3 regions of the Leptolyngbya sp. CCY15150 genome follow, and region 3 is predicted to be linked to each of the others. Evidence: riboswitches for the same ligand, from Rfam matches in the RefSeq annotation. Region 3 holds a riboswitch; each other region holds the start of a gene.
What was found. A riboswitch is a leader RNA that binds a small molecule or an ion and turns the genes downstream of it on or off. The one in region 3 is predicted to bind cobalamin.
Positions count from the first base shown of each region.

Region 1: it holds a riboswitch for cobalamin, as region 3 does, so the genes downstream of both, JUJ53_RS15295 (HupE/UreJ family protein) here and JUJ53_RS03450 (hypothetical protein) in region 3, are expected to answer to the same signal.
Region 2: it holds a riboswitch for cobalamin, as region 3 does, so the genes downstream of both, JUJ53_RS15230 (sirohydrochlorin chelatase) here and JUJ53_RS03450 (hypothetical protein) in region 3, are expected to answer to the same signal.

Region 1 is NZ_JACSWB010000207.1:288,270-291,547, forward strand. It holds gene cobW (cobalamin biosynthesis protein CobW) at 1-382, opposite strand, end outside; gene JUJ53_RS15295 (HupE/UreJ family protein) at 799-1,500, opposite strand; cobalamin riboswitch at 1,474-1,637, opposite strand; gene JUJ53_RS15300 (class I SAM-dependent methyltransferase) at 1,935-3,068, opposite strand; gene JUJ53_RS15305 (fatty acid desaturase) at 3,278-3,278, shown strand, end outside.
Region 2 is NZ_JACSWB010000207.1:274,006-277,283, forward strand. It holds gene JUJ53_RS15220 (hypothetical protein) at 1-227, opposite strand, end outside; gene JUJ53_RS15225 (chlorophyll a/b-binding protein) at 691-900, opposite strand; cobalamin riboswitch at 1,061-1,241, shown strand; gene JUJ53_RS15230 (sirohydrochlorin chelatase) at 1,279-2,289, shown strand; gene cbiE (precorrin-6y C5,15-methyltransferase (decarboxylating) subunit CbiE) at 2,274-3,278, shown strand, end outside.
Region 3 is NZ_JACSWB010000132.1:39,783-43,060, forward strand. It holds gene JUJ53_RS03445 (FecR domain-containing protein) at 1-431, opposite strand, end outside; cobalamin riboswitch at 726-874, shown strand; gene JUJ53_RS03450 (hypothetical protein) at 1,261-1,707, shown strand; gene JUJ53_RS03455 (fatty acid desaturase) at 2,094-2,930, shown strand; gene JUJ53_RS03460 (class I SAM-dependent methyltransferase) at 2,955-3,278, shown strand, end outside.

The DNA.
Region 1 (3,278 bases), on a different contig from region 3:
CGTCTACCGTGGCACCGGTGCGAATTTCGGGCCAGCGGAACGCCTGCACCAAAGGTTTGGGCAGTGCCAATCCTGAAGTTTCAATCACAATACAATCCAGTTGCTCGCGCCGCTGCAGCAGGGTTTGCATCGTCGGCAAAAATTCTTCCTGCACGGTGCAGCAGAGACAGCCGTTAGCCAGTTCTACAATATTGCTGGGCTGGTCGTCTTCATCGCACACCTGACAGGTACGCAGCAGGTCGCCATCAATACCAATTTCGCCAAATTCATTCACCAAGACAGCGATACGTCGGCCCTGATTATTTTGCAAGAGATGGCGAATTAAGGTGGTCTTACCTGCGCCGAGGAAGCCGGTAATCACAGTTACGGGAATTTTATGCATAGCCATCCTTTAGGGAACTGTAGAGAAAAGCGATCGCTCCTCAACACTGCTGAACCATCCTATGTGGGGCAGCCTGCTAAACTTGGCGTAGATTCTCTCCCTGACCAATCTAGAAGACATCCAAGGCATGACGCAGCCTACACCGATAGCTGGCTGGCGCATCGTTGCCCCTCATCCCCCAACCCCTTCTCCCACAAGGGGAGCAGGGGAGCAAGAGTGCAGAGCATGGGTTGCTTTCAAAGCCCCTCTACCGCCTTGGGAGAGGGGTTGGGGTGAGGGTTTTTCAAGCCCCTCTACCGCCCTGGGAGAGGGGTTGGGGGTGAGGGTCTTTCAAGCCCTTCTGCCGCCCTGAAAGAGAGGTTTGGGGTGAAGATCTTCAAGAGCGATCGCCTGACAATAACTGGTTTTACAGGTTCTTAGCCGAGAACAGTGGCACTGAGAAAAGCGGTGCCGAGTCCACAGATAAGAAATCCAGCGAATCGTAGCGATAGCGGACGTTCCGTGGAGGGAAGATCCACCCGGCGAGCTATACCGTAGGCGGCCAGGGCGATCGCCCCCTGAATGACCGTGAAGCCTAGGAGATAGGCCACGAGCGGCATCATCTCTGCGCCAATGATCGCTTCCCCATAGGCATAGCCATGGAAGAGACCGGCGATCGCCCCTAGGATCACCACAGGCAAGAGCGGCAACTGCTGCCGCAGGGCCAGGAGAATACCGAACATCACCACGGATCCAGAGATGAAGATTTCCGCAGCGGGCAAATTCCAGCCGAGTAGATGGACACTGGTACCCAGGAGGGATGATAGGACAAAGCCCAAAGGAATGACTAAGCCAGACGGCCAGAGTGCGGCTAGCAAACCTGATGCCACCACAAAGGTTGCATGGTCGAGACCAATGACCGGGTGACCTAGCCCCGATAGAAATCCGGACATGAAGGTCGTGGGTGTCTGTCCACCAAAGGGATGGTGAGCCAGGGCAGGCGTTGCGTAGAGAGCGATCGCTCCCAGGGCTAGCGCTAGGATAATGCCCGCTCGCACCGGACGCTGAACGGTGGTGATGGAATGGAACACGGTCTGTACCTCGCAGATGTGTAGGGTGTGCTTTGTATCGGTAGGCATCCTGGCTGAGACCTAGCTCTCTCTTTACTCCATGAGAGACCCATGATCATGACAGTTGCGGGACAGCGTCGGACTTGCACCGAACTTTCCCTAAACAGGAGCGATCGCCCCTGCTCTCCAATGGCTGCTCCCCATCAGAACCGACTCATGAGATATCAGGCTACCATGTTGCTCTGCTGGGTCAACATAAGTTTTTTGACGGGGTTGGGATTGAGGACTAGTTCCGGAAATACATCGATACTCTTTTTTGCAACTCCTTTTTGCGACTCTTTTTTGTGCCCCAGCATCTAAATTAAGTAAGATATTTATCAATAGGCATTTATCTATGTTTATCATCAGGCACTTTCATGGGCTGTCAGCCTTGCTTTAAGCGATCGCTCCTTTCGGCACCCATGAAATGCACGGGGAGCGATCGCTCTGTACTATGGAGTGAACTAGGTGCGGGTCATCAGAAATTGACCGTTACCATTGATTTCACCATCACAACTTGCAAAGTTGGAAACGAACCAGATCAGGTAAAAGCGCCAGATGCGACGGAATTTTATAAAGTCGATCCCATAATCAAGATCTTTGATCTCGTCATAGTGATCATCAAAGCGCTGGAGCCAGCTAGCAAAGGTTTTGGAATAGTTGTTGCCGTTCATATACCAGCGTTTCACGGTTTTTAGGTGTTGGTTGCGGGCTGGGGGAGCATCAAAATTCCAGTAGCGACCATGGGGAAAAATATACCGATGGGTGTAGACACTGGAGACATTATTGGGTAAACGCACCGTAATAATATGCAAAAAGAACTGACCTTTAGGCTTCAAGAAAGACGCAATTTTTTCAAACGCGTGGGTCAAATTGCCAACATGACAAAAAACACCCATGGATAGAGCTTTGTCAAACGTCTCTTCAAATTGAATTGTGTTAAAATCTCCTTCGACCAAGGTGAATCGGTCTGAGCTAAGATAACTCTTAGGATCCTTCATGCGCTGGCGAACATCTTCGCACTGTTCATGGCTGAGACTCAGTCCTGTAAACCGAACATTGGGGAATTTCGACATGACATAGTTTGGGACAGCAGCCCATCCACAACCCACATCTAGGACATGGTCACCATCTTGAATGCCGAGCTTCTCTATAGCGTCATCGACCATGTGCATCTGCGCCTGTTCAAGGTCAGCAGCTCCCCTTTCCCACAGCGCCATGGTGTATTTAGGATACATTAAATCCCAGTCCCCCAACATCAGCTTAAACATTTTCTGTGGGAGGTCGTACTGAACTTTCATCAAATCCTGAGATCCTTCTGCCACGTGATCTGTCTCATTCAGTACCCAGTCGTAGGGAGCTAGCAGAGATGGAAAATGTTTGAACAGAATTGGCATACAGGTATCAAAAAGCGATCGCAAAACAGCGTCGGGAACCTCTAGACCGTTAATGTAAGACTCCGCTACGGCCATCTGTAAAGCGTTGAATACTTTGACGGCTCCTCGACTCGTTTGATAAGCAATTGGATGCTTGTGGCTAATATCTCCTATGAGCGGAAGATAGGCTTGAACAGTTTGTTTGGTAGTAGTGAGACTCATTGCACTCTCTCCAGTCATCTGTGGGCAAACGGCAAACGGCGTTGCTGAGTCCTGGGGTTAGCGTGGGGTGACAATGATGGGCTCGATGTTTTAATGCTCGTTACTAGTCAACAACACCTGTTAAGCCAACGATAGTGCTGAACTAAACCTTGGGCTTGACATTTTAAGAATGTCAAAAGATTTGATCCTTGAAAAATTTACGGAACTTTA
Region 2 (3,278 bases), on a different contig from region 3:
TATTGATCCTGGGCCGTGCGATCGCCTTGGAGGGCGAGCTGGCGTAGCTGTTCTTTTTGGGCTACATCGCTGTCGGATAGCTGACAGTAGGCACTCGTTTGGGCCACGCTGGGCTGCTGGAACAGGCCGATAAAACTGCTGGTGATCAAAGCGATCGCTGCTAGGGAAAGCAGGAGACTGCGCCGGACTTGGCGGCTAAAAGCTAGAGGAGTCAAAAGCCAACGCATAGGTGTCTTCTGTAAATGATTTCGACGCATCGGTAACGGTAGGCCGCTCAGAGGTGGACTGCTTAGAACGTCCTAGGGTTCCGCGATCCCATCCTAGAGGCTGATGGGCTGCCCCATCGTTTCCCCTCATCCACCACCTCGGGAGAGGGGCTTGGGGTAGGTCTTCAAGGTTTGTCAGCCAACCAGACCCAGAGATCACAACTCATCCCGATAGACTAGCCTACCCGAGGGACAACAATCCACTGGCGATCGCCTCTTTTCTATTCAAGGACTAGGGATCTGAATCCGGGGTCTTGGTGGAGAAGCAGTGAGCAGCGATCGCTGGGGTCTACAGCGGATTTAGGTCACAAAAAAAAGGGAGCCGTAGCTCCCTAGTCACTCGTATTGTCGTCTTGTTTTCTGAAGGAATCTAGTTCGTCATACCCCACGAACCAGAAGTCTAGCGAGATGGAGAAGCGGGCAACTACAGGCCGGTAAACCAGGTCACCAACCCTTGTCCTGCGAAGGCTTCAAATAAGAGCATGGATACAAAGCCAATCATTGCTAGCCGACCATTGAGGAGTTCAGCATAGGGAGTGAAGCCGGTGCGTGATACTTCATCCACATACATCTGAGGCTCAACCGCGAAGTTGTTGAGCTTGCCTTGGTCGTCCACAATATTGCCAGTTCTCATGAATCTTTGCCTTTAATGCTCGGGTTTTTCATCTATGAACTTATTATGTAACGTTTTATGAAATTTTGCAAACATTCTGTTAATAATTCTCCGACGGCGATCGCTCATCCCTAGGATTGTCCCCGGATTAAGCGGGTGGGGGGCATAGGTTTCCGGGCGGAGGGTGATAGAGTAATGAGTCTAGACCTGAACTGGGAAAGCTGGTGTAAGTCCAGCGCTGTGCCGCAACTGTAAAGGCAGCGATCGCCCCCTGACGAGAGTTGGATAGGCCCATGGGCTAGTCCAGGGTTGGGTAACATTGCACCTAAGCCAGAATGCCAGGTTCGGGTCATGGCTTAGTTAACAACCTCCCTGCGTCGCACGGGGATAAGGAGCATCATGACCGATCAACAACCGTTACTTTTGGTGGGCCACGGCACCCGCGATGCCGACGGTCGCCAAACGTTTTTAGATTTTGCTAACGCCTTTCAAGCCAGCGATCTGTCCCGCCCGGTGATTCCTTGTTTCTTGGAATTAACCGATCCCTCCATTCAGGCTGGTGTGGATCTCTGTGTTGAAAAGGGCTATCGAGAAATGACGGCGCTGCCGGTGCTGCTGTTTGCTGCTCGTCATAATAAATACGACGTCACCAACGAGCTAGACATTGCCCGCCAGCGCCATCCCGGCATCAAGATTCACTACGGTCGGCATTTTGGCGTCTCGCCGCTGCTGATTGACCTATGGCGCGATCGCCTAGCTGCCGCCGATCAGCAGAGCGATATTCCCCGAGAAGAATCGGTGCTGCTGTTTGTGGGACGGGGCGCGTCTGACCCCGATGCCAATGGCGATGTCTATAAACTGGCACGCTTGCTGTGGGAAGGGAGTGGGTTTAAGGGGCTAGAAGTTTGCTTTAGCGGCATCACCCACCCGCGCTTAGATCCAGGCTTTGACCGCGTTTGGACATGGAATCCTAAACGGGTGGTAGTGCTGCCCCACTTTTTATTCACCGGCGTGTTGGTGAAGCGCATTCAAGACACCGCCGAGCGTCAGCAACGCCATCGCCCTGATGTACAGATTCAATCCCTTGCCGAAATTGGCTTAGATCCGATCTTGTTTGACCTGGTGCGCGATCGGGCCCAAGAAGCCCAGACAGGTCAGGTGATGATGAACTGCGAGACCTGCAAATTCCGGCGGGCGGTGAGTCAGCAGTTGGTGGGTCTAGGACAGGATGATCTGCCGAGCCATGGTCATAGTCACGATCACGGGCATGATCACGCCCACGGCCATGATCACGGTCATGCCCACGGTCATGGACACGGTCATGGACACGGACACGCTCACGGTCATGACGCTCCCGATCCCTACGCCCAAGAAGCCGACTACCACGATCGCGTTTGGCAGGTGCCCTAGCGGTGCAGGAGTCGAGTCTACATCAACTCTATGTAATTGGCATGGGGCTAGATGGCGTAGCTGGTCTGTCGGATATGGCGCGATCGCACCTAATGACCGCTACCTGCATCGTCGGCCATCCCAGCTATCTCAGCCTGGTAGCCCACTGCCCAGCAGAACAGATTCCCCTCACCGGCGCGGTGCAGGATTGGGTCGAGGTATTGCGTCAGCAACTTCAGGAGCGATCGCTGGTGTTGCTGGCTAGTGGCGATCCGCTCTACTTCGGCATGGGTCGGCTGTTGATGGAGTACCTCGATCGCCAGCAGGTGGTGTTTTTGCCCCACGTGAGTTCGGTGCAGTTGGCCTTTAATCGCCTAGGCATTCCCTGGCAGTCGGCAACGGTGGTCAGTGTCCATGGTCGTAGTGCCGATCATCTCGATCGAGCCCTGCGGCAAAGCAAAACCCCCATCGCCCTGCTCACCGATGGTGATCATACCCCCGCTGCGATCGCTCAGTTGATTGCGGATTTGCGGTTGCCCGTGTCCTACCGTCTGCATGTCTGTAGTCGTCTGGGGGCACCTGATGAAGCGATCGCCACCTGCTCCCTCGATGAAGCCATGCAGCGCGAGTTTCCCATGCCCAATGTGGTGGTGCTAGAGCGACAGGCCAAGAGTCCCGATCTGGCCACCACGCCGCTGCTGGGGATTGCCGATGGCGACTTCTACACGTTTGAGGATCAGCCGGGGCTGCTGACCAAGCAGGAAGTGCGGGTGTTGGCGATCGCTCTGTTGCAGATCCGACCGGGGTTGACCATCTGGGATGTGGGGGCGGGTACTGGCTCCGTGTCCATCGAACTGGCGCGACTGCTGCCCGATGCTCGTGTGCTGGCCATTGAAAAGACGGCTGCAGGCGTGGCGTTGATTCAAGCCAATTGCGATCGCTTCGGTGTGGCTAATGTAACGGTGGTGGGCGGCAGTGCGCCGGCAGCATTGCACGACCTGCCATGTCCC
Region 3 (3,278 bases):
TCCCGGCCCGCCTCATCCACCGACAGCAGATAGGTCGTACCTCGTACCCCAGCTAGGGTAGAAGGTGTGCAGCCATTGATCGAACCATTCACCAATAATGTACCGCTTTGTAAATTGGCACATTGCCCAATGGTCAATACGGAGTTGCTGGCTAGACGAGCGACCGCTCCTGTATTGAAGTTAATTTGAGCACGGGCACTGCCGGTACGCACGCGCTGCCCTTGGCTGGCCGTGTCGTTCACCCGAGCGATCGCCTCTTGGATATAGACCTGATCGCTATCTAAAATTTCGGTCACTCGTCCAGAGGTGATCGATTGCGCTGTACTGGGCGTACTGACCAATGCCAGCCCAAAGCATAGACATAATCCCAACGAAAAACTCAAAACCGTTTTCCAGTGACGATCCATGAACCCCGTCAATCTTCGTAGCATTCAAAATCTCCTGAGCATCAAGAACGTGTAGAGGGCTCAACTCCATGAAACCCCCTAGAGATTGTAATGGTGGATACTGTTTATCATGATTCAACACGTAAGAATCTTGCCCTAAATTGTTAAGAAAAAGAGACAAGACATGTTGATAGACTGCGTAGATTCACGTGATCCCCTGATTGTAGCAATCCGATTTTAAGGATGGTTGCTGCTTAACATGAAGTTTCCGTTGTCTCCCAGCCTGAGAGCTGGTTCGATGGGATCGAGCGAGGACGGCTAGAAGCCATAGATGCTGTGATAGGCTTAGAAAAAGCTGGTTTTAGTGGGAAGCAGCCACTAAACGTAAGGGGGAAAGTCCGGTGAGAATCCGGCGCTGTCCCGCAACTGTGATGAGATGCGTGATCGATCTCTAAGTCAGGATGCCCGCCGCTGTCAGTTCGATTCATATCCATCTGCGAGGTACGGATGAGCCATTGGTTGAGTTACGTTGTGCATAATAAGTGTCTTCCATCTAGTTCTAGGCGGCAGAAATTTCCCGACTACCGTCGCGCAGGCGTCGCGCCTGCAGCAAGCCAGAGGCTTGTGCGACAGTGGACTCCATGCATATATGGATGTTTCTCCACCTGACGTCAAGTCTTCATGTTGCGACCTAGGTGATCGGCATCGTCCGCAACCCTAGTTCGCGACCCTAGTTCATAACCATGGTCAGAGGGGGGCGATCGCCTCTCTCTAGACCCATTCATGACGTTACTAGGGGCGATCGTTCCCAATGCTATGAGCGATCGCCCGACCCTTTGCTCGTTGTTCATGTCTAGTGTATGAGACTGGTTCTATGCGTTTTCAACCGGATCAGTGGACAGACCACTGTGACTCCTGGATGCCCTCCTTCATCCACGACCATTATTTGATGATTGGCTCCATGGCTTGGCAAGGCTATCAGCAGGCGGGACGTGGGCTGGTGTTCTGTGAGATTTACCCATCTCAGGGGCGATCCTCTAGCTTTTGGCCCTATCGTCTGCGGTTTACGCCTCAACGACATATGCCTAGTCGGCTACAGCGGCTGGCGTTAGAGGATGACACCATCGATCAGGTGGGGCGATCGCTGACCACCTATGATCCCCATCAAGCCATGGTGCTGCTGCTGGTCGCGGGTGACCAGATTGAGATCGACCTACTGCAGAATGTAGCGATCGCTCCGGAGATCTGCCATGCCCAAATCCTACAGCGTTGGTCAGAGTTTCAGCCCTGTTTTACCCATCCCTGGCTCGATCAACCCTAGCTGTTGGCCCCTAGGACGCTTTCAAGATCGGTCTATGCCCCCGCCAAAGGTTTCGCCGATCGGCTACAATGCCTGCGATAGTCTCGTACTCATCCGGCTTTTGAACGTGACAACGTTAGGGCGTGACAACCTTAGAGGGTAGGATGTCATGCCCAAGGCTGATTGAGCTCATTGAGATCATCGTCTCACCTACCTCTCTCTGTTAACTTGCTGTACCCTATAAAACTGACGCTGTGACGTGATCTGAGATGTCGGAACAATGGCTGACATTCCCAGAGCAACAACGCTGATCCTTGTAATTGCTTGAAACTACCTATGGTCAACCCAGTTCATCCAATTGTTGTTCATCTATCTGGGCTGCTACCTCGCCGCCAAGGAGTTGCCCTATGATCGACGCTCAATACAACCCGCCTCGTCCGCGCTGGGATGTGATCACCTTTACGATCGCCCTCCATCTGGCTGCCCTGCTTGCCATCTTCCCCGCCAATTTCAGTTGGTCGGCCGTAGGGGTTGCAGTAATGCTCCATGCCCTCACCATTGGTTTAGGTATTTCCCTAGGGTTTCATCGTCTGGCAACCCACCGCAGCTTCAAAGTACCCAAGTGGCTAGAGTACTTTTTTATTCTCTGTGGCACCTTAGCTGGTCAGGGTGCGGTAAAGGGATGGGTGGGATATCACCGGATGCATCATCTCTATGCCGATCGCCAGGGCGATCCCCATGACTCTAGCCAAGGGTTTTGGTGGAGTCACATCGGCTGGCTGATGCACACCATTCCTAGCAGCGGTGAACTGCGGCGGTTTACCCAAGATATCAACGGCGACCCGTTCTATGAATTTTGCCATAAGCACTACATTGCTTTGCAGGTTGTGCTAGGTGTTTTACTCTATGCCTTGGGCGGAATGCCCTGGGTGGTGTGGGGTATCTTTGTACGGCTCTTTGTGGGCTTTCACAGCACCTGCTTTGTGAACAGCGCTTGTCATATGGTGGGCTATCGCTCCCATGAGGTTGAGGATACCTCCACCAATTGCTGGTGGGTGGCCCTGCTCACCTTTGGAGAAGGATGGCATAATAACCATCACGCGAACCAATCGTCTGTGCGATACGGCTGGCGCTGGTGGGAGCTTGATATGGTTTGGCTGACGGTGTGGTTCTTGCAATCCATGGGTCTGGCGAGTCAGGTTAAAGCAACCCTCCCTTCTAGCAAATCTCTAGCGACAAAATAGGTGTATCGGATGGCGAGACTGGATGTGCCTCAGCAAAAACCAAGCCAATTTCCTGATCCTCAGGGCGATCGCTTTGATCGTCTACCACCGGGTGAGCGCTATCTCTATCAACTCTTTAGTCAGATTGAAGATGGCAATTTAACGGTGGTCAATCCTCAGGGGCAAATGTTTCAGTTTGGCAATACTGAAGGATCGCCATCCCTGCGCCTTTTGGTTCATAATCCCAAAACCTACGATCGCATTCTAGCCTTCGGCACCCTAGGCTTTTGTGAAGCCTACATGGAAGGCTGGTGGGATGAAGCAAACCAGAATTTAGTGGAGCTGATTGGGCTGTTCTATCGCAGCAAT